One region of the Mesobacillus jeotgali genome, then DNA from elsewhere that is predicted to be linked to it. Evidence: predicted binding sites of a transcription regulator. Region 1 holds the regulator's gene; each other region holds the start of a gene.
The links. The regulator Rex, encoded in region 1, represses fermentation and respiration genes when NADH is low (regulators of the CRP and FNR family bind a similar motif). The targets are predictions, from matches to a motif close to TTGTGAAATATTTCACAA.
Positions count from the first base shown of each region.

Region 1 (7,994 bases):
TGATTTGAATCTCCATGAAGAGGTCATTAAGGAAGGGCTTGGTGACAAAGCTGTCTTGGCAGAGATTACGGAGTTGAACCCTAGACCGGCAGAGCTTGCATTATTGGGACGGGATAAAGAGGCTGTTGACCTTCATACATTTGTCCCTAATTATATCCGCCTGGCAGAAGCAGAGGCTAATTGGCTGAAAGCACAAGAGACTAAGAAATAAGTGGGAAGAGAAAATGAATAATACGATAACGTTCCGTAATATGACGGTTGATGATCTGGATGAAGTGATGGAGGTAGAGCTCAAATCCTTTACTGTTCCATGGAGTAAAGAAGCTTTTTTCAATGAGTTGACGAAGAACCAGTTTGCGCATTATCTAATAGTGGAAGTGGATCAAAGGGTAGTTGGTTACTGTGGAGTATGGATCATCATAGATGAAGCACATATCACAAATATTGCCTTACTTCCGGAATACAGGGGCATGAAGCTTGGAGAAGCTCTTATGGCAAAGGTGATGGAGCTGGCTCGTGAATTGGGCGCAATGAGGATGACTCTGGAAGTCAGGGTCAGTAATGAAAGGGCCCAGAATCTTTATGGCAAGTTCGGTTTTGAAGAAGGGGCTATAAGAAAACAATATTATACTGACAATATGGAAGACGCTATAGTAATGTGGGTGAATTTATAATGACAAAAGACCAATTAATAATGGGAATAGAGACAAGCTGTGATGAGACAGCAGTCGCGATTGTAAAAAATGGACGAGAAATCCTGGCTAATGTCGTTGCGTCGCAGATTGAGAGCCATAAGCGCTTCGGCGGTGTTGTACCTGAAATCGCATCCAGGCATCATGTTGAACAGGTGACGCTTGTGCTGGAGGAAGCGTTAACTCAGGCTAATGTGGATATTAAGGATTTGGATGCCATTGCGGTGACGGAAGGTCCTGGCCTGGTTGGCGCACTATTGATCGGAGTGAATGCTGCAAAAGCTTTGGCATTTGCGAATGGCATTCCTCTTGTTGGAGTCCATCATATCGCCGGCCATATCTATGCGAACCGGCTTGTGGCGGAGATGAACTTCCCGCTGCTTTCACTTGTCGTGTCGGGCGGACATACTGAGCTCATTTATATGAAGGAACACGGCCATTTCGAAGTGATTGGCGAGACTCGAGATGACGCAGCAGGCGAAGCCTATGACAAGGTTGCAAGGACATTGCACCTTCCATATCCGGGAGGCCCGCATATCGATCGGCTGGCTCATGAAGGAAAGGCAACAATCGATCTGCCTCGAGCATGGCTGGAGGAAGGTTCCTATGATTTCAGCTTCAGTGGATTGAAGTCAGCTGTGATCAACGTTGTGCATAATGCTCAGCAGCGTGGAGAGGAAATCGCACCCCAAGACCTTGCAGCCAGCTTCCAGGAGAGTGTGATTGATGTACTTGTTACAAAAACTCAAAAGGCTGTTAAGGAATACGGAGTAAAACAAGTACTGCTTGCTGGAGGAGTTGCAGCGAATAAAGGATTAAGAGAAAAACTATCCACAGAATTTACAGGTTCGGATGTGGAAATAGTCATTCCTCCATTGTCTTTATGCACAGACAATGCCGCAATGATTGCCGCTGCAGGAAGCGTTTTGTATGAAAAGGGACAGCGAGCCGATTTAACGTTGAATGGAAATCCAGGACTGGAGATAACTATCCACAACTAAAGTCTCAAGCGAAAAAATGTTGTCAGACTCTTCTGTGGATATGTTGATGTTTCTTAGGTGAAATTGTGTGCAATGTGGATAAAAACGGCTGTTTTTGTGGATAATGTGGAAAACTCTCTGGATAAGCTATAAATCAGTCTTTACTGTGTGAATAACTATGTGAACAAAAAGTCCCGGTTTTTAAATCGGGGCTTTTTTTCTGTGGAAAAGGTTAAAATCTGAAATTATACACTGGAAATTATATGTTTTTTTCCAGTTTGCGAATAAATAGAATGAATTTGCGAATAAATGCTCAGTTTTTGCTAATAAATATAGTTTTTTGCGAGCAATCAATAAATTTTTGCGAATAAAATGGACTTTGCACAACAGGAGAACAAAAAAACGGGCACAATTCATGCCCGTTTAGTCCATTCCTAAGCCAGCTCTGTCCACTCTTCCATCAGTTCATCGAGTTTCTCTTTTGCGGCTTCGATTTTGCTATTGATCTCTCCTGCTTTTTCGTGATCCTGGAAGACCTCGGGATCACAGAGCAACTCTTCGTATTCAGCTACTTCTAACTCCAGTTGTTCAATCTTCGCTTCTACTTCTTCCATGCGGCGTTTGCGCTGGCGTTCGAGTTTTTTCGCTTCTTTGTCTTGTTGATAGGAGGTTTTGTCTTGCTTAGAGTTATCCACAGCGTTTCCTGATGCTTTGGCGGCCTGTTCTGCCAATGCCTTCAATTCTTCCTGCTCAAGCTTTTTCTCGACGTAATAATCGTAATCGCCAAGGTATTCAGTTGAACCGGCACGGTCGAGCTCAAGCACCTTTGTCGCGATCCTGTTGATAAAATAGCGGTCATGTGAGACGAACAGGATGGTGCCTGGATAATCGATCAGGGCATTTTCGAGCACTTCCTTGCTGTCCAGGTCGAGGTGGTTTGTTGGCTCGTCCAGAATTAAGAAATTTGAATTCTGCAGCATCAGCTTGGCCAGTGCCAGACGGGCCTTTTCGCCACCGCTCAGGGTAGAGACGATTTTTAAGACATCGTCACCTGAGAAAAGAAAGTTCCCTAGTACCGTGCGGATTTCTTTTTCGGACTTCAGGGGGTATTCATCCCAAAGTTCGTTCAAGACCTTTTTATTCGAACTGAGTTCTGCCTGTTCCTGATCATAATAGCCAATCGAAACATTGGAACCGTATTGAATATTGCCAGTAATCGAAGGCAGTTTTTCAACGATTGTTTTTAATAAGGTTGATTTTCCGACACCATTTGGTCCAACCAGAGCAGTGCTGTCGCCGCGCGAAAGATTGAAGGAGATATTTTTAGATACGACTTCATTTTGATAGCCGACAGATAGTGTATTCACCTTCAGGACATCATTGCCGCTCTGCCGTTCGATTTGGAAGCTGAACGATGCCGACTTTTCATCACCCTTTGGCCTGTCCATCCGATCGATTTTTTCAAGCTGCTTCCTGCGGCTCTGGGCACGCTTAGTCGTTGATGCCCTGGCCAGGTTTCGCTGGATAAAGTCCTGCAGCTTGGAGATCTCATCCTGCTGCTTCTCATACAGCTTCAGGTCGCGTTCGTAATTCGCGGCTTTCTGCTCTAAATATGAACTGTAATTGCCAGGAAACTTCGACAGCTGATGGCGGGAGATTTCATATACTTGGTTCACGACCTTATCAAGGAAGTAACGGTCGTGGGAGACAATCAGGATGGCTCCGTTATAGCCCTGCAAATACTGCTCAAGCCAGGAAAGCGTATCAATATCCAGGTGGTTCGTCGGTTCATCCAGTATCAAAATATCCGGGCGGGTCAATAATAGCTTCGCCAATGCGAGTCTAGTTTTCTGTCCGCCGCTTAAAGTGGATATTTTTGTGGAATAATCAAAAGAATGGAAGTTCAGCCCGTGGAGGACGGAACGGATATCGGCTTCATATTGGTAGCCGCCTTTTTCCTTGAACTGGACCTGCAGCAAGTCATACTCTTTTAGGACTCTTTCATATTCTGTCTCGTTTGACAGGATGTCTGGATCCGACATTTTTTCCTCAAGTCTGCGCAAGTCTTTTTCCATGTTGTGCAGATGGTCAAAAACAGCCAGCATTTCATCCCAGATGCTTTTCTCGGACTCCAGACCGGTATTTTGGGCCAGATAGCCAATTGTTGTACCTTTTGGGCGGATGATTTCGCCGCCGTCATGTGATTCGTACCCGGCGATGATTTTTAGCAGGGTTGATTTTCCTGCCCCGTTCCGGCCGACAAGCGCTACTCGGTCATTGGTCTGTATTTCAAACTTTATATTCGATAAAATAAGATCAGCAGCAAAATATTTTGATAGCTGATTAACCTGTAATAAAATCATTATTTTTCACCTCTATTGCCTTAGAGATAGTGTAACCCATTAATATAGGCACGGCAATATGTGCGAACTGCGGTAGGTGGGACGGTATAAAAAAATTCCCTTTGTATTGTGAACATTGAAACAAAGTTCACACACAAGTTTGACAAAATAGTGTATCATTTGGTAGAAAGGAGCTTTTACATGGCAGAATTTACGCATTTTAACGAAGAGGGCAGAGCAAAGATGGTCGATGTGAGTGAAAAAGCGGAGACGGTTCGTACTGCAGTCGCCCATTCAAGCATAACCGTGAATGAAGATATATATGTGAGAATCACTGAAAATAAAATGAAAAAAGGGGATGTCCTTGCAGTGGCACAGGTAGCAGGCATCATGGCGGCGAAAAAAACGTCAGAAATCATCCCGATGTGCCACCCGATTCCATTAACAGGCATTGACCTTTCATTCGAATGGGAGCAAAATGGAAATGACTATATTTTAAATATCGCTGCATCTGTTAAAACAAAAGGGAATACGGGTGTAGAAATGGAAGCGTTAACAGCAGCTTCAGCTTGTGCGCTGACTGTTTATGATATGTGCAAGGCCGTTGATAAAGGCATGGTGATCGGCAAGACGTATCTTGTTGAAAAAACCGGCGGTAAAAACGGTGATTTCAAGAGAGAAGAAAAGTTGAGATAGAAATACGGACAGGGTGGAGGATGGAGAATGACGAATGATGCTATGAAGATTCCGCAGGCAACCGCAAAACGTTTGCCACTGTATTACCGGTTCTTATTGAACTTGCATTCTTCAGGTAAGCAAAGGGTGTCATCCGCGGAATTAAGTGAAGCGGTAAAAGTGGATTCAGCGACAATCCGGAGGGACTTTTCCTACTTTGGAGCTCTGGGTAAAAAGGGGTACGGCTACAATGTCAATTACCTGCTGACTTTTTTCCGAAAGACGCTTGACCAGGATGAACTGACGAAGGTAGCCTTGATTGGTGTCGGAAATCTGGGAACAGCATTTTTGAATTATAATTTTTCCAAGAACAATAATACGAAAATTGAGATCGCCTTTGATGTGGATCCAGGCAAGGTTGGCACGAAAATTGGTGACGTTGCAGTGTATCACATGGATGACCTTGACAAGGTTGTCGTCGAGGAAGGTATCCAGGTCGCAATCCTGACTGTTCCTTCAGCAGTAGCACAGTCGATAACAGACCGATTGGTGCAGGCGAATATCAAGGGAATCCTGAACTTTACACCAGCGAGACTGAATGTGCCGGCGTCCATCAGGATTCATCACATTGATTTGGCGGTTGAATTGCAGTCATTGATTTATTTCTTAAAGCATTATCCAACAGATACTGAAACAACAGAATCGGTAGAATAAAAAATAGCTCCTTCATGATGAAGGAGCTATTTTTTCTGTATATTCTTAAGTTTAAAATGGAACATGATCATCCTGATGCCGGACCCGAAGTCGAACGTGGCAAGGGCTACAAGCAGATAGCTAAAGAATCCCCAGCCTGTCTCATTTACATTCTGGATGGCGAAATAGGTGAATAAGCTGCCTAACAAGATGTAGACAACGCCTGAAAATAAAGGCGATTGCTTCATAACTTAAAATCCCCCAATAAAGCTTTGAATTTTCTCTGCTTCTTTTATCATTCTCTCAATGTCTTCCCTAAATACGGATTGAATCAGTACAACCATTGTATTCATTGTAACATGGGCAATGATTGGCACGATAATCCGCTTTGTTTTTACATAAAGGAAAGCAAAGGTGAATCCCATTGCTGAGTACAGGATCACATGCTCCGGCTCCATATGCGCAAGCGCGAATATGACAGAGCTTATGAGCGCTGAGAAAAAGAAATTCATTTTCTTATGCAGGCTGCCGAATATGATTTTTCGGAAGACGATTTCCTCTAATATAGGGCCAATAATCGAACTGACTAAAATGACAATCGGGAACATTTCGATCAGCTTGATGATTTCCTGTGTATTCTCCGAGCCCATTTCGATTCCAATCATATTCTCGATGCTTGCCGCAATCGATTGGGCGAACAGAGCAAGGAAGACACCAGCGAAAGCCCAGGCTGCTGAGCTTACCGGTGATGAAGCATCACGCAGGTCAGCACCTGTCCTGCGTTCCTTCCTTAGCAGCAGGAGCACAATCACAAGTGTCAGCGAAAAGCTGATCACGAGCCAGTAGGGAATCGAGAGTGTCTCCATTTCTTCCAGGCTTTTTCCCATTGCAGCTCCAATAAAGGCAACAATCGGGATGCCGATGAGGCTTGAAAGCTGCATGGCGATATAGGCGATAATGACGTACCAGTATTCCTTTTTCAATATGATAATCTCCTTCTATTCGGATCGGTCTATGTGTATGCCATAAAAGTTGTTATAAGAATGCTATCTATCCATTTTACTAGTAATCATCAGGAAAGTTCAAATATCAGGGTGTCTCGTGAACATTTTGGTTAAAATTCCGGTGAACTGGCATACTCTTTATGGTGGTCTTTTTTAGCCATGCTGCCGTGGAGTACGCGAAAAATAGTACTTGCTGTCGAAGGGCATGTAGGTAGATTTAGATGTTAATTTTTATAAAAAAAGTTAGGCTTCACGCTTGCAAAAAAAATAGAGATTCATTATTATATAAATTGTGTTAGCACTCTATTGAGGCGAGTGCTAATAAACAATAATCTACATATAATTTGAGGAGGTTGTTTCACTTGATCAAGCCACTAGGAGATCGCATTATTATCGAGCTTGTTGAGTCTGAAGAAAAAACTGCAAGCGGTATCGTTTTACCCGACACAGCGAAAGAAAAACCTCAAGAAGGTAAAGTCGTAGCTGTTGGAACTGGCCGAGTTCTTGAAAGCGGCGAGCGCGTTGCTCTTGAAGTTGCAGTCGGAGACCGCATTATCTTCTCAAAATACGCAGGCACAGAAGTAAAGTACCAGGGCAATGAGTACCTGATCCTACGTGAAAACGACATTCTAGCAGTTGTAGAATAATCACTGCGATTATAGACAGAACGTTAAAACATTAATAATCTGAGGAGGTTTTTTACAATGGCAAAAGAAATTAAGTTCAGTGAAGAAGCACGCCGCGCGATGCTTCGCGGGGTAGATTCTCTTGCAAATGCAGTAAAAGTAACTCTTGGACCAAAGGGACGCAACGTGGTTCTTGAGAAGAAATTCGGCTCACCTCTAATCACTAACGATGGTGTAACAATCGCAAAAGAAATCGAACTTGAAGATGCATTCGAAAACATGGGTGCTAAGCTTGTTGCTGAAGTAGCTAGCAAGACGAATGACGTTGCTGGTGACGGTACGACAACTGCAACAGTTCTTGCTCAAGCGATGATTCGCGAGGGTCTTAAGAACGTAACTGCCGGCGCTAACCCAATGGGAATCCGCAAAGGTATTGAAAAGGCTGTTATTACTGCTGTTGAAGAGTTAAAAGCTATTTCTAAACCAATCGAAAGCAAAGCTTCTATCGCACAGGTTGCGGCTATCTCTGCTGCTGACGAAGAAGTTGGCCAATTGATTGCAGAAGCGATGGAGCGCGTTGGCAACGACGGCGTTATCACAATCGAAGAATCGAAAGGCTTCACTACAGAATTGGACGTTGTTGAAGGTATGCAGTTCGACCGCGGATATGCATCTCCTTACATGGTAACTGATTCTGACAAAATGGAAGCTGTTCTTGAAAACCCATATATCCTGATCACTGACAAGAAGATCGGCAATATCCAAGAAATCCTTCCTGTCCTTGAGCAAGTTGTCCAACAAGGCAAGCCATTATTGATCGTTGCTGAAGATGTTGAAGGTGAAGCACTTGCTACATTAGTAGTCAACAAGCTTCGCGGAACATTCAATGCAGTAGCAGTTAAGGCTCCTGGCTTCGGTGACCGCCGTAAGGCTATGCTTGAAGACATCGCTGCATTGACTGGCGGTGAAGTGATCACTGAAG
Region 1 covers NZ_CP109811.1:246,146-254,139, forward strand. The annotation lists gene tsaB (tRNA (adenosine(37)-N6)-threonylcarbamoyltransferase complex dimerization subunit type 1 TsaB) at 1-211, shown strand, start outside; gene rimI (ribosomal protein S18-alanine N-acetyltransferase) at 225-674, shown strand; gene tsaD (tRNA (adenosine(37)-N6)-threonylcarbamoyltransferase complex transferase subunit TsaD) at 674-1,693, shown strand; gene abc-f (ribosomal protection-like ABC-F family protein) at 2,107-4,035, opposite strand; gene moaC (cyclic pyranopterin monophosphate synthase MoaC) at 4,216-4,710, shown strand; gene FOF60_RS01380 (redox-sensing transcriptional repressor Rex) at 4,738-5,403, shown strand; gene FOF60_RS01385 (YdiK family protein) at 5,430-5,630, opposite strand; gene FOF60_RS01390 (CPBP family intramembrane glutamic endopeptidase) at 5,634-6,365, opposite strand; gene groES (co-chaperone GroES) at 6,749-7,033, shown strand; gene groL (chaperonin GroEL) at 7,091-7,994, shown strand, end outside.

Region 2 (7,994 bases), 870 kb from region 1:
CAGATCCGATATTTCGAGGTGCATAGCGAGTGCTGTAATAGATATTGTATACAATCAGAGCAAATCCTATGGCGAGACCTATTGCTCCAATAAAGGAAAGTCCATTCCAAATTCCATATCCTGTCGACTCAGAATAGGTATACATGCGACGCGCTTGTCCGTCAAGACCAGAAATAAACATCGGGAAAAATGTCAAACAGACACTAATCGCGATGAACCAAAACGACCATTTTCCGATGCGTTCATTCAACATGAAACCAAAAATCTTCGGCCACCAGTATGTCATTCCCGCGATCATCGCGAATACTACACCTGGGATGATAACCAGATGGAAATGGGCCACAAGGAACATCGTATTATGATACTGGTAATCCGCACTAGCCATGCCAAGCATGACGCCTGTTACTCCACCGATTGTAAAAATCGGGATAAAGCCAAGGGAGTATAACATAGGAACCGTAAACCTGATTTTTCCTTTCCACAGTGTAAGAAGCCAGTTAAAGATCTTAACCCCTGTAGGAATTGCAATTGCCATAGTCGTTATCGAAAAAATACTATTCACAAGGGCACCCTGTCCCATCGTGAAGAAATGATGGACCCAGACGACAAAGGACAATGCCGAGATCGCCACAATCGAAACGACCATAGACTTGTATCCATATAGATTTCGGCGGGCGAAAGTCGGAATGATTTCACTGTAGATCCCGAATGCTGGCAGGATTAAAATATAGACCTCTGGATGGCCCCAGACCCAGAAAAAGTTGGCCCACAGCATATCCATGCCGCCATTTGTTGTCGTAAAGAAGTTGGTCCCAAATAAACGATCCATTGTTCCCATCGCCAATGCCACTGTTAATACCGGGAAAGCGAAAACAATTATTACATTGGTAATCAGTGCTGTCCATGTAAACATCGGCATCTTCATTAACTTCATACCTGGCGCTCTCATTTTTAAAATGGTAACAATGAAGTTAATACCTGTGATTAAAGTACCAAGGCCTGCAATTTGAATTGCAAGCATATAATAGTTCGTTCCTACTGATGGACTGAATTCATTTCCAGCGAGAGGGAAATACGATGTCCAGCCTGAATCAGGAGAACCACCTACCACGAAAGAAATGTTAAATAACATCGCTCCCATAAAATATAACCAGAAACTTAAAGCGTTCAACCGGGGAAAGGCAACATCACGTGCTCCAATCTGCAAAGGGACCACAAAGTTCATTAAAGCCATGACGAAAGCCATAGCCATGAATAAAATCATCACTACTCCGTGTGTCGTAAAAACCTCATTATATTCCTGGGCATTCAGTAATGTATTCTCAGGTATAGCAGTTTGAGCGCGCATCATCAAAGCGTCGACCCCGCCTCGGAATAACATCAGCAAAGCGGAAATGAGATACATGATGCCAATGCGTTTGTGGTCAACCGTTGTTAACCATTGCTGCCACAGATAGCCCCATTTTCTAAAATAGGTCAGCCCAGCTAAAATAGCTATAATTGTAAGACCAATGGCTACCATCGAAGCGTAAATCGTTGGGCTTGGATTCGGGACAATAAATCGATCAAAAAATTCCATACTCCTGCAACTCCTTTCAAGAAGTTTTAAGTTGTTATACTACCTTACTTATAATCTTCTAGTGATTCATATCCTCCATATCATTTTGATCCATTTCTCCATCAGGATTTTGTTTTTCATCACCATTATTATCCTTTTGAGTGCTTGCCGCTTCTTTTTTGTGATGGCCCTCTGGAGGTGGAGAGAAGGATAAATGTGTTCCTGTATAAGTTAATTGACCTAGATGGCTGGGTTTTAACAGTTCATTGAATTTTTCTTCAGTTAATGGTTTAGCAGTTTTCTTGATCTCTTCTACCCATTTCTCGTATTCAGCCTGCTTCATAGCTGTTACATTAAAGCTTTGCTCTGCGAAACCAGAACCTGTAAAATTCGCATTCCTTCCGCCGTACTCACCAGGTACGTCTACAGCTAGATTTAACTTATTAACCATATCTGCCATCGCATATTTTTGGCCCCCTAATTGAGGAATCCAAAAACTAGAAATCGGCCCATATGAATACAGACGGAACTCAATTGGTCTGTTCGTTGGGATAAAAAGATAGTTGACAGTTTCAATATTTTCTTCTGGATAGCTGAAATGCCATTTCCAATTTGAGGAAGCAGCATATATCACTAATGGTTTCTGATTTTCATAGCCTTCTGGTATCGACTCTACCTCATATGTGGATTTCACTGTAATTATTGAAAGAAAAATGACAATTATGATCGGAATCCCTACAAAGATTGATTCAATCACCTTGCTCCCTTCAATATGTGGCGGTTCATAGTTTTCACTTTGTCTAGAAGCCCTGTACTTGACTAACATGACGATGAAAAGTACAAAAACCGCAATGACAACGAACGCCATAGTCCAGATTGAAATCATGATTACATCTGCAGTTGTACGTGCTTGCGGACCTTTCGGATCAAGAACCATAAGTGGTTCACATCCCGATAGTAAGGTGAAAACACCCAGAATCAACGACAGAATCGCCCATTTCACTTTCATCGAGTTACCCCTTTCTTTAGTTGATGAGACAGTAGTTAGAATCCATGTCCAATTTATATCGCCTTATTTATGTGAATTACATCACATAGGATAACATTATAAATTGTTTTACAATCTGGAAGCATGAAAGTTAACTTAAGAGAATGAAGCTGCAAATCAAACGAATGATATATGAACATATATACATAAATTACCTAAAAGTCATTGATACATGAACACATATACATACATGTTTTCCAGAAAGAACGAACAGTTTCTAACACGGTTATAATGTTAACATACTCATCCAGCTGATAAATTTCTATTTGTGACAAATTTATGAAGGTTTTTATTTACATTTTTGTATTATTCTTTTCCTTTTACTAACTCCAAAAGAATTAAATTAGGAATCTTCACACTTTTATCACAAACAAATGGTAATAATAAAAATATTGACTGTTAATCAATTATGCTATATTTAAATTTTGAATAAAGGGAGATTAATCAATGCGGAAGACTATAGGTGTGTCCATTGCTTTAATGGTTACGTTAATACTTACAGCTTGCGGGCAAGATATAAAGGATCCTTTGAATTGGGAAATAAATGACTTCACTTTCGAAAATCAAAATGGCAAGAAAGTAGGAATGGAGGATTTAAATGGCGAGGTATGGGTAGCAGACTTTATTTTCACTAGCTGTGAAACGGTTTGTCCCCCTATGACGGCTAATATGGATATCCTGAATCAGAAGTTGAAAAAGGAAGGAATAAATAACATTAAATTTGTTTCCTTTAGTGTTGATCCTGATGTTGATACCCCTGATAGAAGAAAAGATTATATGGAGCGGTATGATATCAATCCTGATAAGTGGCACTTTTTATCAGGATACTCTCAGCAAACAATCGAAGACTTTGCTTTGAAAAATTTTAAAACTATTGTTAAAAAGCCTGAAAATGACGATCAAGTTATTCATGGCACTTCCTTTTATCTGGTTGATAAAGATGGGGTAATCGTAAAAGATTATCCAAGTCTTTCTGATGTTCCCTTCGAACAAATGATTGAGGATATTAAGATTCTATTGAACGAGTAGTCATATTTTCAGGGGAATTGTTGCCGAGTTGGCCAAAACGGCAGAAAGAGGGTGACCTGATGGGTTACCCTCTAATAGTTTTTTTACTTGTATATAGGTCATTTTATATCCAGCCAAAATATCTCACAGTTTGGGCAATAAGAAACGTTACACAAAGGGCGATGGCGGTTGGAATGATAAAAGCCATAAATGTCCACTTCTTGCTCTTTGTTTCTTTATAAATATTAATCAATGTTGTGCCGCAAGGATAGTGTAATAGAGAAAAAAGCATCATATTCAACGCAGTGAGCCAAGTCCAATTATGATTAATAAAAATTTGCTTAATATCTTCTATTCCTCCTGCATCAACCAGTTCACCTGTTGATAGATATCCCATAAGAAGGACAGGCAGCACAATTTCATTTGCAGGGAGTCCGATTATGAATGCCATCAAGATATACCCATCCAAGCCTAACATTTGGCCGAGCGGATCAAGAAATTGGACAATGTGCAATAAAATGCTCGTGCCGTTCACATGGATATTTGCCAATATCCATGTCATGACCCCCGCGGGTGCTGCTACTTTAACTGCTCGTTTTAGTACTGCTAGAGAATTGTTCAAAGAAGAACGAATGACAGTATCAAATATCTTCGGCTTTCTATAGGGCGGGAGTTCCAATGTATAGTGTGTTGGGACACCACTTAATACAGTTTTTGATAGAATCCAAGAAACAGAGAATGTTATGATGATCCCAAATAATACAATTCCCACTATGACAGCCGTTGTTATAAAGGATTTGATTCCCCCCGTAAAACCAGCCGCCATAAACAAGGAGGCCAGCAAGATTAACGTTCCCCATCTCCCATTGCAAGGAACAAAATTATTGGTCAGGATGGCAAGCATCCGTTCCCTCGGTGATTCTATTATTCTTGTGGACATCATGGCTGCTGCATTACAGCCAAAACCCATCGCCATTGTAAGGGATTGTTTGCCATGTGCTCCAACAGTTTTAAAAAGCCGATCCATGTTAAATGCTACTCTAGGAAGATATCCATAGTTCTCGAGAAGTGCGAAAGTAGGAAAAAATATCGCCATCGGAGGCAGCATCACACTGATGACCCATGAAGTTCCCCGATAAAAGCCCAATACCAATACACCGTATAGCCAATCTGGAGCTTTTACAAGCTTAAATAATACTGTAATATGTCCCTCAAGCCAGCCAAAAAAATCCGCGAGCATAGAAGAGGGAATATTGGCTCCTGCAATGGTTAAGTAAAATACCGCTCCGAGCATTAGAAGCATGATAGGAAAACCCCAAACAGGAGAAGTAAGCACCGAGTCTAATCGCTCCGTTCTTTCGTCATGTTTTGTTTTGCTATATTCAACTCCCGCCTCAATACATCCCCTGCTATTCCGATACAGAGCCTCCACAATCTTATCGCGTGTTTTTGAGGATGATAATTTCTCTGCTTGCTCAAGCAGTTCAACGAACATTACTTGTTCAGAGGCTGCTTTTTCCATCAGTTTAATCCCTCCTTTGATAAATGCCTATCCTTCAGTTCTTCGAGCAACTTTTCATCACCATCCAATAGCCTTAAAGAAAGCCATCTGGCTGGTACATTGTTTCCGAATACCTTTTGGACCATCGGTAAAAGGTATTCTAATTTTTGTTCAGTTTCGTCATCATATTGAACTTTTACAGGCGAACAAGGAATGACACCTGTTACTACCCTTTCAATTGTATCCAACAAAAGCGGCAGTCCTGTTTTATTTCTGGCTGATATTTTAATGACAGGGACCCCAAGGCGTCTCATCAGTATTTTTTCATTAATCCTGATACCCATTTTCTCAGCCTCATCCATCAAGTTGATGCATACAATGACTTTCTCAGTCAATTCCAGGACCTGCAACGCAAGATTTAAATTGCGCTCGAGTGCAGTAGCATCCGGTACAACAATCGTCAATTCCGGTTTCTCAAACACTATAAAATTTCGCGCTGTCTCCTCATCAAGTGAATTAGAAAAGAGGGAATACGTTCCTGGCAGGTCAATCATGTTGTAGGATTTACCTTTGTGTACGAATGCTCCTTCTTTTATATCCACGGTCTTGCCTGCCCAGTTGCCCGTATGCTGCTTTAGCCCAGTCAAGGTATTAAACAAAGTACTTTTTCCGGTATTTGGATTTCCTGCTAGTGCAATCCTGATTTGATTGATCATTTCTCGACCAGCTCCCCTATAATATTGAGACTCTCTTCTTTCCTTAAAGCAACAGATGCACCGCTTACCCGATAAACAACAGGGTCACCTAAAGGACTTCTTCTCACCACCTCGACTATTGCTCCTGGTACAAATCCTAAATCCAGTAGCCTTCTCCTCATCGTTCCGTGGATATTGAGACTTAAAATTTTTATAAAATCCCCGATTATGCCATCATACAAACTCAACTTGTTTGTCCGTATCATCTTTTTTTCCTCCTAGCCATAGTTTTTCCCTAGAGAAACATTTCTGGTTTATTTCATTATATGTTCACTTATTCATATTGTCAAAATGATTGTAGGAAAGTTTTTTAGCATTTAGGTGTATGCGTGGCTATACAGTATGAATATTGCAAATGCCTTAGTCAGTCTGGACATTGCCTCGAGACACATATTGTTACCCACTACGATATTATTAAATAGTTCTATGCAATAAGAAAAGCGCAAGCGCCTCGACCAGGCCTGACGGTGAAGTCGTTCTTTGACTTCATTGGCAGGACCGAAGCGTCTCGAGCTGCTCAAAGCTAACGCTTCTCGCAAGATACTCGAGGAAGCATACTCTTGGATGAAAACTGGCTAGGCGCTGGAGCTAGACACTAATCTGAGTGTAATAAGTTTATACTTTCTTATAAAACAAAAAAGCTTGCAGGAGGCTCTGCAAGCTTAAAGTTTCTAGTATTAATGATGTCTGGCATGGTCAATTATTTGTTTCAGGACACCCATTACGTGTTCATCATCGCACGAATATATCATGGAAGTACCTTCTCTTCTGTACTTTACTAATCTTAAATTTTTCAGGAATCGTAACTGATGAGAAACAGTGGATTGGAGCATCTCCAGTTGTACAGCAATTTCGTTGACTGATTTTTGTCCTTTTGATAACAGGTGCAGGATCTTGATCCTAGTAGGGTCAGATAACGCTTTAAAAGTTTGCGATACTATAAACAGCGTCTCTTCATCCAAAGTGTTTTCAAGATTCACCATATCAACTGGTTCATGTTCTGATTTCTTCAATTCGTTCACCTCAAGGTTTTATAAGGTTCATTATATCACAGCATGGCCAGCTATTCGAAGTCAATTTAACTGCCTACCAGATTGATATCACCATGATCATCAACTTTATTGAACCAAGTGCAATAGCTAATATGAATAGCAATCTTGAAATTGAAACGGTCCCAATACTTTTCCAGAAAATTTCGTATAAAGCTATATAACTTATAGTCCCTATTGCCGCTCCTATTACCAGTGTATAAAACTTAAGCGGGACGACAGGAATAGTTTGACCTGCAAAGATTGTGAAACCGACGCCAAAAGACAAAATGGCACAGGAAATCCAGAAGATGGTGGACCTTAGTTTATTTTGGAGGATGGCTCCCATTAATATTACTCCTTCTGGAATATGATGAAGCACTACGGCTATCGTTAAATAAAAATTGTCGACTTCTTCATTTAAGAAGCTTAAACCAAGTGCAAACCCTGTGGGTATACTATGGGTATACAGCGCCAAAAATAAAAGGATGAAGGCTGACCACCCCGTCTGGGCTTTGTGATTGAATTGGCGAAAAAAACGGTCAATTGTCAAGATGAGCAAAACACCTGAAGAAATCCCTATAAAAACCCCTAATGGATCTAATCGAACCAGCGCTTCTGGAATTAAGTCGAATGTGATTAAGCCTAATAAAAGACCGCCACAGAATAAATGTATAGATTGATGATTCATATTCCATTTCTTATTAATGAAAAATGTCATGTATCCCCCAAACAGGAGGCCCAGGAAAACGATCCATGCTAATATGGCACTTACACTTGCAGGTTGCAATCCATCCTCACACCTTCCGGCCAAAACTTCTTTAAGATGTATATTCAATTTTTCAATGGACATGCTGATTGATTTGTTGATTAAAATGGCATTTCCAGTTTTAGCGAAGGCAAGGAGGGAAAAGAGAAGTAAAAAAAGGAGCAGGACAGCTTATGGGTAAAAACAAACACAAAAGTATGGGAGTTGCCTTTTTTCTAAATCTTTCATTCACGATTATAGAAATTATAGGAGGAATCTTGACAGGAAGTATCGCCATCATTTCTGACGCGATACACGATTTGGGTGATTCAATCTCCCTTGGGATGT
Region 2 covers NZ_CP109811.1:4,209,785-4,217,778, forward strand. The annotation lists gene qoxB (cytochrome aa3 quinol oxidase subunit I) at 1-1,579, opposite strand, end outside; gene qoxA (cytochrome aa3 quinol oxidase subunit II) at 1,638-2,567, opposite strand; gene FOF60_RS21605 (SCO family protein) at 3,054-3,635, shown strand; gene FOF60_RS21610 (ferrous iron transporter B) at 3,739-5,136, opposite strand; gene FOF60_RS21615 (FeoB small GTPase domain-containing protein) at 5,136-5,828, opposite strand; gene FOF60_RS21620 (FeoA family protein) at 5,828-6,076, opposite strand; gene FOF60_RS21625 (ArsR/SmtB family transcription factor) at 6,548-6,853, opposite strand; gene FOF60_RS21630 (ZIP family metal transporter) at 6,957-7,619, opposite strand; gene FOF60_RS21635 (cation diffusion facilitator family transporter) at 7,841-7,994, shown strand, end outside.
Region 2: the regulator Rex is predicted to act here: its motif matches at 2,637-2,654, upstream of qoxA (cytochrome aa3 quinol oxidase subunit II).

Region 3 (7,994 bases), 470 kb from region 1:
CGGCTAATTTGCTGCAGGAAAACAAGTCTGAAGAAAATATCTTCGTAACCGGCAACACGGCCATCGATGCACTAACGACGACGGTAAAAGAAACCTATCAGCATGAAGTTCTCGATAAGTTGGGTAATGACCGCTTGATCCTGATGACTGCACACCGACGCGAAAACCTTGGTGAGCCAATGCGCAATATGTTCCGTGCCATCAAGCGAATCGTTGACGAACAGCGTGATGTACAAGTTGTTTATCCAGTTCACTTGAATCCTGTGGTCCGTGAACTGGCTGATGAAGTGCTTGGCAATGACCCGCGCATCCATCTGATCGAGCCTCTTGACGTCATTGATTTCCATAACTTCGCTTCACGCGCGCATCTCATCCTGACTGATTCAGGCGGTGTGCAGGAAGAAGCGCCGTCATTAGGCGTGCCTGTACTCGTTCTTCGCGACACAACCGAGCGTCCAGAAGGCATCGAGGCAGGAACATTGAAGCTAGCTGGAAACGAAGAGCAGCCAATTTACCAAATGGCAACAGAACTGCTGACAGACCAGGAAGCATATGAAAAAATGGCCAAAGCCTCAAACCCATACGGTGACGGACGCGCATCAGAACGAATTTGCGAAGCAATTCGATACTACTTCAAGCGCACCGAAAATCGTCCTGAACAATATAAATAAGAACTTTTTAGACACCTCTTTTTTTAAAAAAAGGGGTGTTTTTCTTTGGAGCAGGGGATTACTTGGTAAAAGTAGATGTAAATTGCTCTAAATCTTGGCTGGAATAACACAAAAACGACTGCTGGATAATTTTTTAAATCCCATCCACGAGATAATTGCCCAAAACTCATCGATATTCTCCTGATTAAACACAATAATCTCCCGAAAAATCTGATTAATTGCCCAAAACTTGAGAATAATCGTGCCGTCATCCTATATTTGGTAAAAAACTTCAACCCAAACGTCAGCTGGAAAAATTTTAAAATCAAATAAATTCACTAATTGCACCAAACCCAGTAATAATTGCACACTCAACTAAAATAATTGAACGAAAAACTACCATAATTGCACGAACATTAAGCATAATTGCACGTTCACCCTACTTTTGGAAAAATCACCTCCGTATATTAGCACCCATTAATTGAAACGCTAACGGAAAAAGGGGGATTCCGTCTTGATGAAGCGTACGATCTTAATCATTTTTCCCATTATCCTGATACTCGCTGCTTTTCAACAACCGCAAAAACTGCAGCTACCGCCGATTCCTCAGGAAGATCCCCAAACAGAAAAAGTAGCGATTGTATTAACGAAACGCCAGCCCAAAGAGCAAGAAATCCACTCTCAGCTAAAGAAGCTCAAGAATACAAAGCTCCGCCGCATCTTCACGCATGCGGTCACTGGATACTCTGTTAAGGGGCCAGTTTCCGAGCTTCAAAAATTAAAAGAGTTGAATGACATCCAACTTTTATCTGAAGTGAATACGTACAAGGTGGAGAACTCAGCCCATCTGCCAACCCCATACAAACGCAGCGATAGCTTTATCGATCATTTTGAATTGATTGGAACGGAAGCGGTCCATGGAATTCTCGATGAAAAAGGCAATCGACTGACAGGAAAGGGTATAACAATCGGGGTAATCGATACAGGAATTGATTATGATCACCCTGACTTGCGAAGGAGTTTTGCCGGGGGGCATGACCTGGTTGATGGAGATGATGACCCGATGGAAACGAAGGGCGCCGGATTTCGAAGCACTCTGCACGGCACGCATGTGGCTGGCGTCATCGCGGCGAACGGCAGGATGAGAGGAATCGCTCCTGATGCGAAATTGGTTGCCTACCGGGCGCTTGGCCCGGGAGGAAGCGGCACTACAGAGCAAGTCATCGCTGCCATTGATGAAGCGATCAAGGATAAAGTCGATATCCTCAATCTATCGCTCGGAAATGATGTCAATGGTCCGGACCTGCCCATCAGTCTGGCGCTTAACAAGGCGGTGGACGAAGGAATCGTCGCGGTCACTTCATCGGGAAATTCTGGTCCTAATCGGTGGACTGTAGGATCGCCAGGCACCGCATCAAAGGCCATCTCGGTTGGCGCGTCAACTCCTCCGATGAATGTGCCGTATCTCAACGCCCCAGGCATATCTAAGGAAATAAGGCTCGAACTATTACAGGGCTCGGACAATTGGAATATTACCCAGAGTGAAAATCTTGTTTTTGCAGGACTGGGTACGAAAGAGGAAATGAAAGGTGTAAGAGATAAGATTGTACTCGTCGAACGGGGGACGCTTACTTTTACCGAAAAAGCGAAGAACGCATTTGAAGCTGGAGCAATCGGGGTGATCATCTATAACAATACGAAGGGAACGTTCTTTGGCAACCTGGAAGAGAGGATGCCGATTCCCGTGGCTGCGATCAGTAAAGAAGAAGGACTGGCGCTTAAAAAACAGCTCGATAAAAATTCGATGCTGATTCGCATGAATTTAATAGAAGAAAAAGATATTCTTGCTGACTTCAGCTCCCGCGGCCCGGTAACGGTCACCTGGGAAATCAAGCCGGATATTGTTGCGCCCGGCGTGGCGATCAACAGTACGATTCCAGGAGGATACCTCCCGCTTCAGGGAACAAGCATGGCAGCGCCCCATATTGCAGGAGCAGCAGCCCTGATCAAGCAGGCGCATCCAGACTGGTCACCGGCTGAAATCAAGGCAGCCATCATGAACACGGCCAAGGATATTACCGATCGTGAAGGCAAGAGATATCGGACATTCGAACAAGGGGCAGGAAGAATCCAGCTGGAGGCAGCAATAAACACCGAAAGCCTGATCATTCCGGGGTCTCTGCAATTTGGCAAATTCCAGCTTGCCGATAACATGCACCGGCACAGTGCGAAGCTGACAGTCAAAAATACAGGTACAGCAATAAAAACCTATTCATTTTCCATTCCAAAAAAGGAAAAGGGGATCGAGTGGGAGCTGCCAATGAGCTTTTCGCTGAAACCGAACGAAGCAAAAGTCATGGAGCTCGCGATGATAGCCAACCCTGCCTTGCTGAAAGATAAAATCCATGACGGGGGACTTTTTATAGATGATGGAAAAAATAAAATCAGGATTCCATATATTTACGTTGTAGAAGAACCGGACTACCCGCGGGTGATGGGCTTCGACTTCGCGCCGGCGGATAATGGGGAAGCGTATCGCTATGAAGTCTATTTACCTGGTGGAGCTGAAGAGTTTGGCATCGCTCTATTTGATCCGGACCAATACCGCTTCGTCGGGTTCCTTGATTGGGGAAGGAAGCTTGAAAAGGGAATGGTCGGAAAAGAAATACCATTGGAAAATCTGCCGGATGAAGGAATGTACCTTGCGAAGGTTTTTGCAAGAAAGAAAGGGCGGGAGAGCACGATCGACGCAATGATTTTCATAAGTAAAAATACAGCGGCCGGACAAAGGTGATTCCTTCCCGGCTTTTTATTATTTTTTTTGAATTTCTTAATACAATTCGCATCTTGAAAACTTCATTTTTCGGGAAAAAAATCACGGAAACCGAAGTTTTTATAATATAATACTAAAATAGGGATAATGGTATATATTCACAGTGAAAACTTTGTGAATTTTTTCACCCCAATGGATTGACATTGACAATTGCCTATTGTATGCTTACAAAGGGCATAAAATGATAAGGTTTTCAACGTTGATATGCAAGCTTTTTTTAGTGAAAATATTATTTTTTCGAAAAATGATTTTTCACCCCCTGAAGCTCCCATTCTCTAATGTGAGGATGCGTTTTTTATGCGCCGAAACAACCGCCACCCTTTTCAAGCGATGGCACTCATGTCCGCTATACTATCTCAATTGGTAGGCTCCATTTTAATTGGCATTTTCTCCGGAAGATGGCTTGACCGTACCCTTGGTACAGAGCCACTTTTCTTAATATTCGGATTGCTGATCGGATTGGCGGCAGGTGTTTATGCCATGCTCCGCCTCATCCAACACTTCTTTTCGGGAGACTAGCCATCTATGGAAATACAGGACTTGTTTATTCGTCAGCGCAAATACATATTCACCTTGTTGTCTTTATACGTACTCGGGTACGGCTTTACAAGCTATCAATCTGTTTTTGCTGGGTTGATCTTTGGTACAAGCCTGAGCCTTTTTAATTTATGGCTGCTTGCGAGGAAAATGAACAACTTCGGGGATTCGGTGGTACAGGGGAAGAAGGTGCGCTCGCTCGGCTCGTTGTCGAGGCTTGCGACAGGTGCGCTTGCTGTAATCGTTGCGATGGAATACCCTGATCGCATTGACCTTGTATTTACGATTTTGGGATTAATGACAGCTTATATTGTCATTATGATAGATTTTTTTGTCCAGTCTTTTTTACGTAAATAGCGGGGAAGAGAGGTGAATTAACTGATGCATCATGAAGCTCCATTATTAGATTTATTTGGGCTTACTTTTAACTTAGCAAACATGCTGATGATCACAGTGGCATCTGCTGTTGTTTTCATCATTGCAGTTCTTTCCACTCGTAAGCTTGCGATGAAACCGACGGGAATACAGAATTTCATGGAATGGGTTATGGATTTCGTCAAAGGGATCATCAACAGCACGATGGACTGGAAGGATGGGGGAAGATTTCACGTCCTTGGAATCACATTGCTTATGTATGTGTTTGTTTCCAACATGCTGGGACTGCCGTTCTCTGTCGTATACGACAATTACCTATGGTGGAAATCACCGACAGCTGACCCAGTCATCACACTGACTCTTGCAGTCATGGTGGTAGGACTTTCCCATTATTATGGCGTCAAACTTAAAGGGACTGCCGAATACGGCAAGGAATTCTTTAAGCCGTTTTGGTTCATGTTCCCGATCAAGATCATTGAAGAGTTCGCGAATACGCTCACTCTTGGTCTTCGTCTTTACGGTAACATTTACGCAGGTGAGATCCTGTTGGGTCTGCTTGCAGCCAGCCTCGCAACCGGAGTAGGTGGACACTTGGCCGCAGCACTTCCGATGCTTGTATGGCAAGGTTTCTCCGTTTTCGTCGGAGCAATCCAGGCATTTATCTTCACTATGTTAACGATGGTTTATCTCTCCCATAAAGTGAGTCATGACCATTAATATATACCTGTTCATTTAATGAACAAAACTTAAAAAAACATTTTTTCATACATTAAAGGAGGAACTTTATAATGGGTCTTTTAGCAGCAGCAATCGCAATCGGTTTGGCAGCACTTGGTGCAGGTATTGGTAACGGTTTGATCGTATCACGTACAGTAGAAGGTATCGCTCGTCAGCCAGAAGCTCGCGGTATGCTTCAAACTACAATGTTCATCGGGGTTGCATTGGTTGAGGCGATTCCAATCATCGCTGTAGTTATCGCGTTCATGGTTATTGGTGGTTAATAAATAAGAACTAAAGATGGCGAAGATCATTCCGCGCGAACCTTCGCCATTCTATTATGTAGGCTTTGTGCCGGTTCAATCCGGCGCGGAGCATACCTGAATTTGAATGTAAGCAATCGTTTGAAATAAAATCGGGCAAGCCCCGGGTTAGGAACGGGAAGCCTTATGCGTTGGCTATGAGCTACTGGCTTTTAAGCCAGATAGCGCATGTTGGACCTTTTTTAATCATGGTACAACTCTTGAAGGGAGTGAATCGAGGGTGTTAACAATGAATTTTGTATTGGGAGCGGCTGCCGGCCTTAACACTGGTGACATCTTGTTCCAGCTTGTTATGTTCCTTGTTTTGTTAGCATTGCTTAAGAAGTTCGCTTGGGGTCCATTGATGGGCATCATGAAGGAACGTGAAGAGCATATTGCTGGCGAAATCGGAGCGGCTGAAAAGAGCCGTGCTGAAGCACAGAAACTTATGGAAGAACAGCGTGAAATGCTTAAGCAGGCACGCACAGAAGCACAGGGCCTAATTGAAAACGCAAAGAAACAGGGAGACGTTCAGCGTGATGAAATCATTGCACTGGCACGCACTGAATCTGAAAGAATCAAAGAATCTGCGAAGCTTGAAATTGAACAGCAGAAGGAGCAGGCTGTTGCGGCAATCCGCGAGCAAGTTGCTTCACTATCTGTCTTGATTGCTTCTAAAGTGATCGAGAAAGAAATCTCTGCAGCTGACCAGGAAAAGCTCATCAATGAATACATTCAAGAGGCGGGTAATGCCCGATGAGCAACTCGACAGTAGCAAAGCGCTATGCCCTGGCACTTTTTCAACTCGCTTCTGAAAAGCAGGCTCTACCACAGGTTGAGGAAGAGCTTCGCACTGTAAAAGAAGTTGTTGCGAACAATCCGGAGTTGACTGCCTTTTTAAAGTCTCCAAAGCTTCCGAATGAGAAGAAGAAAGAGGTTTTAAAGACAGCTTTCGGATCTGTAAGCACATATGTCCTTAATACACTGATGATCCTGGTTGACCGCCACCGCGAAGACCAGATCGCAGACGTTGCTGACCAGTTCATCGCCCTTGCAAATGATGCAAAAGGCGTGGCTGAAGCAAAAGTTTATAGTGTCCAGCCTTTGACGGCTGAGCAGGCTGAAGCACTTTCAGCTTCGTTCGCACCGCAGGTTGGCAAACAGGCACTTCATATTGAAAACATTGTAGATTCCAATTTGCTTGGAGGCATTAAGCTTCGCATTGGAAACCGCATTTTTGACGGCAGCTTGCGCGGCAAGCTAGACCGCTTAGAACGTAAATTGCTAGGCTAAGATTCGTAGATAGGGGTGAAACTCATGAGCATCAAAGCTGAAGAAATCAGTGCGCTGATAAAATCGCAAATCGAAAATTATCAGTCGGAAATTCAAGTGAGTGATGTGGGTACAGTTATCAGTGTTGGTGACGGTATCGCCCGTGCTCATGGCCTCGACAATGTCATGGCTGGAGAACTTGTTGAATTTTCAAACGGCGTTATGGGTATGGCACAAAACCTGGAAGAAAATAACGTCGGTATCATCATCCTTGGACCTTTCACGGACATCCGCGAAGGTGACGAGGTACGCCGTACGGGCCGCATCATGGAGGTTCCTGTAGGGGAACAGCTTATCGGCCGCGTCGTAAACCCTCTTGGACAGCCAGTGGATGGCATGGGTCCAATCAACACAACAAAAACTCGTCCTATCGAGTACGGTGCACCAGGCGTTATGGATCGTAAATCCGTTCATGAGCCATTGCAGACTGGTATCAAGGCGATCGACGCTCTTGTGCCAATCGGCCGCGGACAGCGTGAATTGATCATCGGTGACCGCCAGACTGGTAAAACATCTGTAGCGATCGATACAATCCTTAACCAAAAAGGCCAGGACATGATCTGTATCTACGTTGCAATCGGACAGAAGGAATCAACTGTACGTAATGCAGTTGAAACTCTCCGTAAGCACGGCGCGTTAGATTACTCTATCGTTGTTACAGCATCAGCATCACAGCCGGCACCACTCTTATACCTTGCTCCTTACGCTGGTGTAACGATGGGTGAAGAATTCATGTACAATGGCAAGCACGTTCTTGTCGTATATGATGACCTTTCAAAACAAGCGGCAGCATACCGCGAACTTTCCTTGCTGCTTCGCCGTCCTCCAGGTCGTGAAGCTTACCCAGGGGATGTATTCTACTTGCACTCACGCTTACTAGAGCGTGCTGCTAAGTTGAGCGACGCTAAAGGCGCTGGTTCAATCACAGCACTTCCGTTCATTGAAACACAGGCAGGCGACGTTTCTGCTTACATTCCAACGAACGTTATCTCGATCACAGACGGACAGATCTTCTTGCAGTCTGACCTATTCTTCTCTGGCGTACGCCCAGCGATCAACGCAGGTCTTTCTGTATCCCGTGTAGGTGGATCCGCTCAAATCAAAGCGATGAAGAAGGTATCTGGTACATTGCGTCTTGACCTTGCTTCATACCGTGAATTAGAAGCATTCGCACAGTTCGGTTCTGACCTTGACAAAGCAACTCAGGCAAAACTTAACCGCGGTGCCCGTACGGTAGAAGTACTTAAA
Region 3 covers NZ_CP109811.1:4,611,562-4,619,555, reverse strand. The annotation lists gene wecB (non-hydrolyzing UDP-N-acetylglucosamine 2-epimerase) at 1-671, shown strand, start outside; gene FOF60_RS23310 (S8 family serine peptidase) at 1,168-3,444, shown strand; gene FOF60_RS23305 (AtpZ/AtpI family protein) at 3,781-4,002, shown strand; gene FOF60_RS23300 (ATP synthase subunit I) at 4,009-4,377, shown strand; gene atpB (F0F1 ATP synthase subunit A) at 4,402-5,112, shown strand; gene atpE (F0F1 ATP synthase subunit C) at 5,184-5,396, shown strand; gene FOF60_RS23285 (F0F1 ATP synthase subunit B) at 5,656-6,174, shown strand; gene FOF60_RS23280 (F0F1 ATP synthase subunit delta) at 6,171-6,707, shown strand; gene atpA (F0F1 ATP synthase subunit alpha) at 6,732-7,994, shown strand, end outside.
Region 3: the regulator Rex is predicted to act here: its motif matches at 3,596-3,613, upstream of FOF60_RS23305 (AtpZ/AtpI family protein).

Region 4 (7,994 bases), 1.1 Mb from region 1:
TTTTTGATATCGCCGAATATGCGGTGAAAAAAGGTGTGCGTGTTTCAATGACACCAAGTGCGACACCTAATGTGACGAAAGAAGCGATTGAAAAGGCGAAGTCAGTTGGATTGTCCCGCTGGGCTTTCAGCATTGACGGACCAACAGCTGAAGTCCATGATCACTTCAGGGGAACAGCAGGTTCTTTTGATTTAACGATGGAAAGAATCAAGTACTTGCATGAACTGGAAATCCCGATTCAAATCAATACTGTCATTTCACGGTATAATATTGAGTATTTGGATGAAATGGCTAAGATGGTCGAAGATTTGGATTGTGTACTTTGGAGTGTGTTTTTCCTAGTTCCGACAGGACGCGGACAGGAAAAGGACATGATCTCTCCGGTGGAGCATGAGAAAGTCTTCACCTGGCTGTATGATCTAAGCAAAAGGGTTAAGTTTGACATTAAAACAACAGCTGCACAGCATTATCGCCGGGTTGTCATCCAGCAAAAAATGCGCGAAGCAAAGGATCATACAGAAGAAATTGATTATTTGACTGCACTGACAAAGGAAGGGTTGACTGGCTCTATCGACGGCCTTGGCCGTGCGCCAAAAGGTGTCAATGATGGCAATGGTTTTGTCTTCATTTCCCACGTAGGAGATGTATACCCAAGCGGACTGCTGCCTGTAAAAGCAGGGAACGTAAGGGAACAACCCCTTGCAGATATTTACAGGGATTCTCCAGTCTTCAAATCATTAAGGAATCCTGATGAGTACAAAGGAAAATGCGGAGTGTGCGAATTCAGGCATGTATGCGGGGGGTCTCGTTCAAGAGCATACGCCATGACCGGTGATTACCTGGAGAGCGAGCCATTCTGCGTTTACATCCCTAAAGCGTTGAGAAAGCAAAAACAGGAGAGCTGACAAAGCTCTCCTGGGGAACAATAAAAAAAGCGAGTGATGTCATCAGGACATTCACTCGCTTTTTTTTATATTAATCCAGCTCCAGATCCTAGCCCCTCGAGACGTTTCGATCCGCCTAATGAAGTCAAAGAAGGACTTCACCGGTCGGCTCTCCAACGTTTGTCGGGGCTGACCAAGGCGCCTGCGCTTTTCTTAATCAATTGAACAAAAGACTGCCGGGCAGTTTTCACAGCCTATTTCCTGGCGTAAATAATCTACATCATGTACGAGGATTTTCCCTTTTTTAATTGAAATGATTCCTTCTCGCTTCAGGTCGTTCAAGATCCGGTTTGTACTTTCGCGTGAAGTTCCGCAGAAATTGGCCAGCTCCTGGTTAGTCAGTGGCAGGTCGATCAAAATGCCGGTATCTTTCTGGACACCATAGCTGTTTGTCATTCGGATCAAGGTAGAGAATAATGCACCTTTTTTCCCGTTAAGAACCAGGTCGCGGAATTTAGTCTGCGTTTTACGGAAATGATCGCTCATCCACTTCATGAATTCAAAAGCAAGTGATGGATTGTGGAAAATCTCCTTTTCGATCACATCTTTTCTGATGGCTGCGATTTTCGCATCTTCGAGGACCAGCGCACTTAAGAGATACTTAGGTGCATCAGTAAAAAGTGTCAACTCTCCGCAAATATCATTTTCTCCGCAAATTCTTAAGGCAAGCTCGCGGCCATCCTGAGTGACTTTGCTGATTTGGACCTTGCCGCCCAGGATCAAATAAAGCTCTTCTGCCTCCATGCCTTCCTGGAACAGGTACGATCCTTTTTGCACTTGGATAGTACGGTCGGCAAACTGGAGTAATTCTTTAATTTCAATTGAATGAGTTGCTTTAGTTGTGTTTGGCATGGTCATCACCCTTTTTTTGAATTTAAAAAGCATTGATCTCACTTTGAGAATTGTCTAGCTCCTGCGCCTAGCCCCTCGAGACGTTTCGGTCAGCCAAATGAAGTCAAAGAGCGACTTCATCGGTCGGCCCTCCAACGCTAGTCGGGGCTAACCAAGGCGCATCCGCTTTTCTTTTTTTCCGTGGCTTCTCTTTATTGACCCAATAATAACACCGGGATAGTGTTAACTAAATGGTGATTAAGGAAATGTCAAAATCTCGTCACATTATAAGACCATTTTGTTCACATTTTCGAAACAAATTCAGTCAGCTTATCTATATTATATCGATAATAAAAGTCGGGTGTTTCAATTGTTTAGAGACAACTGTGACAGTTTATTGAACACTGCTGAGGATGTGAAGTTCGTCATATCTTATATTTTTGATTTTTCTTACTATTTAACAAAGGAACGTCTAGGACTGAATTTGTTGGGTAGAGGAGGAAACATGATCACAAAAAAAATTCAATTACCGCTTCAAACGTTGAGTCTTGTCGCCGGATTTATGGTATGGGTGATTTTATCTGCATTAATGCCGTTCATTAAAGAGGATATTCTGCTTTCTGCGAACCAGGTTGCAATGGCCACGGCCATTCCCGTCGTCCTCGGTTCTGTCCTGAGAATTCCAATTGGATTCTGGACTAACAAATATGGAGCGAGAAAACTGTTTTTTACTAGCTTTTTATTCCTTCTGTTTCCGGTTTATTTCATAAGTATCGCTGATTCCTATACAGATTTATTGATTGGAGGCTTGTTTGTCGGAATCGGGGGAGCCATTTTCTCTGTAGGCGTAACCTCACTGCCGAAATACTATCATAGAGAACGACATGGTTTCGTGAATGGTATATATGGAGTAGGAAACCTGGGAACTGCTCTTACAACTTTTACTGCACCCGTTATTGCAGCTCAGTTCGGGTGGCAGACAACAGTCAAGTTTTTCATGTTCTTGCTGATCCTTTTTGCGTTACTGAACTTTTTCCTCGGTGATAAAAAAGAACCTAAAGTTGTGACTCCTCTGGGTGAGCAAATCAAAAGCGTTTACAAAAATCAGAAGCTTTGGGCACTGTGCTTATTTTACTTCTTAACTTTTGGTTCATTTGTAGCCTTCACGATCTATTTGCCAAACTTTCTTGTGTCTCATTTTGGGCTTGATAAAGTAGATGCTGGGTTAAGGACTGCAGGTTTCATTGCGCTGGCAACATTTTTCAGGCCGATTGGGGGCTGGCTGGGTGATAAATTCAATTCATTTGTCATATTGATGGTTGTGTTTGCTGGAATGACCATATCAGGCATCCTGCTTTCATTTACGCCATCGTTGACACTATATACGATTGGCTGTCTCACAGTCGCAATCAGTGCCGGCATCGGGAATGGAACTATTTTCAAGCTTGTACCGCTTTATTTTTCAAAGCAAGCCGGGATCGTCAACGGAATCGTTTCAGCAATGGGAGGATTAGGAGGTTTTTTCCCGCCGCTAATGCTGGCATTCCTATTCAACCTTACCGGACATTACGCAATAGGTTTCATGGCTTTATCACAAGTTGCCCTGGCAAGTTTGATCATTGTGATCTGGATGTACTATCAGGATAAATTAAGTCTAGCTAAAAATATCATCGACCACACAGCAGAGGGAATCATGATTACAGATGTAAAGGGAACGATCGAAAAAGTAAATCCAGCCTTCACGACTGTAACAGGCTATAGTGCAGAGGAAGTCATTGGGGAAAACCCTCGCCTCCTGCAATCCGGTAAGCATGGGGCAGACTTTTACAGGGAGATGTGGAAATCCGTAAAAGACAATGGATTCTGGCAGGGGGAGATCTGGAACAAGAAGAAAAACGGTACAATTTATCCTGAATGGCTAACAATCAGCCCTGTGAAAAATGAAGCAGGTGAAATTAAGAACTTTGTCGGCATGTTCAGTGAATTGACCGTGAAAAACGAATAAGCATTTTTAAAAGACTGCGTCCTTGATGCAGTCTTTTCCTTGCTCTATCAAAATGAATAAACTTTTGAACGACCGATGCACTTGCACTTCCCTTATGATATTATGACAACATGATGACAATTCAACATAAAAACACTATCCTGGCAGTTTTTATGTTGTAATATAGACATAAGGATTAAATTTACTATTCTAATAGAGGACTATTGATGTTACTGTGAGAATATTAACAGTTAACCACATTTGTTGCTGTTACAATGTCAGTAATCATCACTTCTATAATTGGAGTTGACACATATGGTAAAAAGCATAATAAAAGACCAATTAAATAGACCGCTCCGCGATTTGCGTATTTCTGTTATAGATCGATGTAATTTTCGCTGTCAGTATTGTATGCCTGCCGAGATATTTGGCCCTGACTTCGCTTTTCTTCCCAAAAGCGAGTTATTGTCATATGAAGAAATTGAACGTGTAGCCAAGTTATTCATAGAGCTTGGGGTGGAAAAGATCAGGCTTACAGGCGGAGAGCCGTTAATGCGTAAGGATTTGCCGATTCTCGTCAGGATGCTGAATGAGATCGAAGGATTGAAGGATATTGCTTTAACCACCAACGGCGTAATGCTGCCGAAGTATGCCGAGGAGCTGCGTGCTGCCGGCCTGAAGCGGGTAAATATCAGTCTGGACAGTTTAAAAGATGAATTGTTTGGCGAAATTAATGGCCGGAATGTTGGTGTCGGGCCGGTATTAAAAGGAATTGAATCAGCGAAGAAAGCTGGCCTGGGCGTTAAGATCAATATGGTCATTAAAAAGGGACTCAATGATTCTGAGATTCTTCCAATGGCCGAATTCTGCAAAAAAGAAGGCCTTGAGCTTCGCTACATTGAATACATGGATGTGGGCAGCACGAACGGCTGGAAAATGGATGATGTCATCACCAAGAAGCAGATCCATGACCTTCTAAGTCAGCATTATGAATTAGAGCCTGTTGATCCTGAGTATTTCGGTGAAGTGGCTAAAAAATACCGTTATAAAGGTACTGATATTCATGTCGGCTTTATTTCATCGGTATCAGAGTCATTTTGTTCAAGCTGTACAAGGTCACGATTGTCAGCGAACGGCCAGATATTCACATGCCTGTTCAATGGCAATGGGCATGATATCCGCGACTTCATGCGCGCCGGTGCTACAGATGATGAACTCCGAACCCGAATTACGGACGTCTGGAATCACAGAACGGACCGCTATTCAGATGAACGAACAGCTGAAACAGTGGCGAACAGAAAGAAAATCGAAATGTCCTATATTGGCGGCTAAGACTCCTTCGGGGGTCTTTTTTATTTTGTCCTATTTCAATCAGAGTCAGCAGCTCTTCACAAAAATTGGTCACTCAAGATACAGTGACTTTTCAGGCTTATGGAAAATTTGGGCATACTATGTTTCCGGTCAAATGGTTTATGGGTATACATGAATCTACTATAAATTTGTTGGAGAATGCTGAATGCTAAAAAGAAGACTGGAATTTTTATTTGTATTTATTTTAATGGCATGTGTCTATATTGTTTTTTTCACCGACTATAGCCAGACTTTCAAGATATCAGCCATACTGATCTATGCGGTGATCATATTTATCAGCATGTATTCATTAATGCTTGAAAACCGTTCGGCCCAGCACACGCTGATGTGGATGTATGTCATGCTGCTTTTTCCCGTGGGCGGTTATTTCTTCTATTTATTTTCGGGTCAGCTGTATTTGAAAGGTTATTTATATAAAAGCAAGCGTACGAGAGACCGTGATCAGTGGGAAAAACTGATGAGGAAGGAAGAGTCGAGAGACCTTTCTTTTTTAATCGAAAATCAGCAATGCTTCGCAAAGTATGCAAAAAATGCTACCCTGACCCCAATTACGACAGCTTCCAGGGCCAAAATATTGAAAAATGGTGATGAGACGTTTTCCGAGATTAAGGAAAAGCTGCGTAAAGCAAAAAAGTTCATTCATATGGAATATTATATCTTCAGATCTGACCGGCTTGGCAGAGAAATTATTGATATCCTTATTGAAAAAGCAAGGCAGGGAGTCGAGGTTCTGTTTATTTTCGATGCTGCTGGAAGCATGAAAATTTCGGCAACAGATTTAAAGGATATGCAGGAAGCAGGCATTAAAGCGGCTCCTTTTTCACCGCTGAAGTACGGTTTCTTCAATCAGAAATTCAATTTTCGCAATCACAGGAAAATCGTCATAATTGATGGTGAAATCGGATTTGTCGGTGGTTTGAATGTTGGAGTCGAATACCTGGGTGAAGATGAAAAAATCGGTTTCTGGCGTGATACTCATATGATGCTGACAGGAGAGGCTGTATATACCCTTCACAATGTCTTCTTGCTGGATTGGGAATATGTAAGCGGGGAGAGTGTCCTGGAGGATCATCGCGCAGTGAAAAAGCCTCATGAAGATGATGAACTTGATGGTGCGATCCAGGTCGTACCAAGCGGACCGGACACGCAGCAGGGAATCATGAGTGATTTTTACTATACGATGATGTCCTGTGCCACTAAGTCAATTTGGATCGCTACACCTTATTTTGTCCCTGATGAAGCAATCCGGACTGCATTGAAGGTAGCAGCAGCAAAGGGAATTGAAGTCAGGATCATGGTTCCGGAGATCAATGACAGCTATCTGACGCAATATGCGAGCCGTTCCTACTATTCAGAGCTATTGCGGAACGGAGCTGAAATCTACTCTTACAAAAAAGGCTTTTTACATCAGAAGGTCATCATCGTCGACGGAAATATCGCTTCGGTTGGGACTGCCAATATGGACATGAGGAGTTTCCATCTGAATTTTGAAGTCAATGTGTTCTTGTTTGGTACAAGCTCGATCAGGGACCTTGTGGCCCATTATGAAGAGGACCTTGAAGAGTCAGAGAAAATCAGTCCTGTCCAATATCATAAGCGCGGACTATGGGAACGGACGAAAGAATCCTTCGCGCGGCTGTTCTCCGGGGCATTATAATGTGTGATGCAATAAAAAATGCCCCATCATTTAAATGATTGGGGCATTGTTCCGGTTAGGCAATATATCTTGGGAAAAGAATGTTGTTTTCTAGATGAACATGCATGAAGGTATGTGATTCCAATGCCTCAAGACGCTTGTATACTAAACGGTATGTCCCGCAAGCATCGATAGGCGGATTGAAGTCAGCAGTGATTTCACGCAGTTCTTTTAAAATCGAGCCAGCATGATCGTGTTCCTTTTCCAGTTCCGTGATTTCCGAGATCATTTCAGAACGCTTTTCATCATTGGCAGTATCAAGCTGCAGCAACAGTGGGAAGACGGTTGCTTCTTCTTTTGCCGTATGCTCTAGGAGTTCCTTTTTCAACTCATAGAAAAGCTCATAGACTTTTAACAGCTCTTCGTGGCGGTCACCATGAACTTTAGCTACTTTAGTTACATATGGGCTGAGAAGTTTTAACTCTTCTTCAAGCTCGCGGTGGTATTTGGTCTTGATATGGTCGATCAACTCCGCAGAGTCCGTTTCGGTCCAAACCTCCATGCTTTCGGCAGCACCGTTATGTTTACGATATAACTCTTCGAGTGCAGCCATGATTGCCGGCACGTCCAGGTTCTGTTCAGCAGCCGCTTCAGCTAAAGGGCGGTTGCCGCCACAGCAGAAATCCAGTCTGTTCTGCTTGAATAAGTCACTTGATTGAGGGAATATATTGACGATATCTTTAACTAAAGAATTTTGATCAAAAGGCATTTTCATGTGAGAAACCTCCAGTAAAATATTTAATACTGTTTACATACTCATCATAAAGGAAATGGTTTTACTACTTGGTGATGTGCATCACACTTCACAAAAAATCTACATATTTTCAGGAGATTATATGAGAAAATACTGTGAGGTTTGTTATGTTTTCATTTTTACATTACTCTTATAATGAAAAGGGTATATTTATAAGTTAAGCCTGCAATAGGAGCTGATTATATGTTAGAGAAAAGAAACCCCATTCCAATAGGGGAGGCAGTCAAGAGAGTGATGGAGCTTAAGAAAAACGGCTCCACTGAATATGTTTCGATTAATGAAAGCTATGGACGCTATCTTTCGGAGGACTTGAAAGCAACCAGCGATGTGCCGCATTTTGACAGAGCGCCATACGATGGTTATGCAATCCGTTCTGTCGATACACAGGAAGCCTCTCAAAATCACGCTGTTGAA
Region 4 covers NZ_CP109811.1:1,300,078-1,308,071, forward strand. The annotation lists gene FOF60_RS06450 (TIGR04053 family radical SAM/SPASM domain-containing protein) at 1-905, shown strand, start outside; gene FOF60_RS06455 (Crp/Fnr family transcriptional regulator) at 1,098-1,796, opposite strand; gene FOF60_RS06460 (nitrate/nitrite transporter) at 2,284-3,780, shown strand; gene moaA (GTP 3',8-cyclase MoaA) at 4,075-5,091, shown strand; gene cls (cardiolipin synthase) at 5,276-6,787, shown strand; gene ric (iron-sulfur cluster repair di-iron protein) at 6,843-7,541, opposite strand; gene glp (molybdopterin molybdotransferase MoeA) at 7,764-7,994, shown strand, end outside.
Region 4: the regulator Rex is predicted to act here: its motif matches at 2,189-2,206, upstream of FOF60_RS06460 (nitrate/nitrite transporter).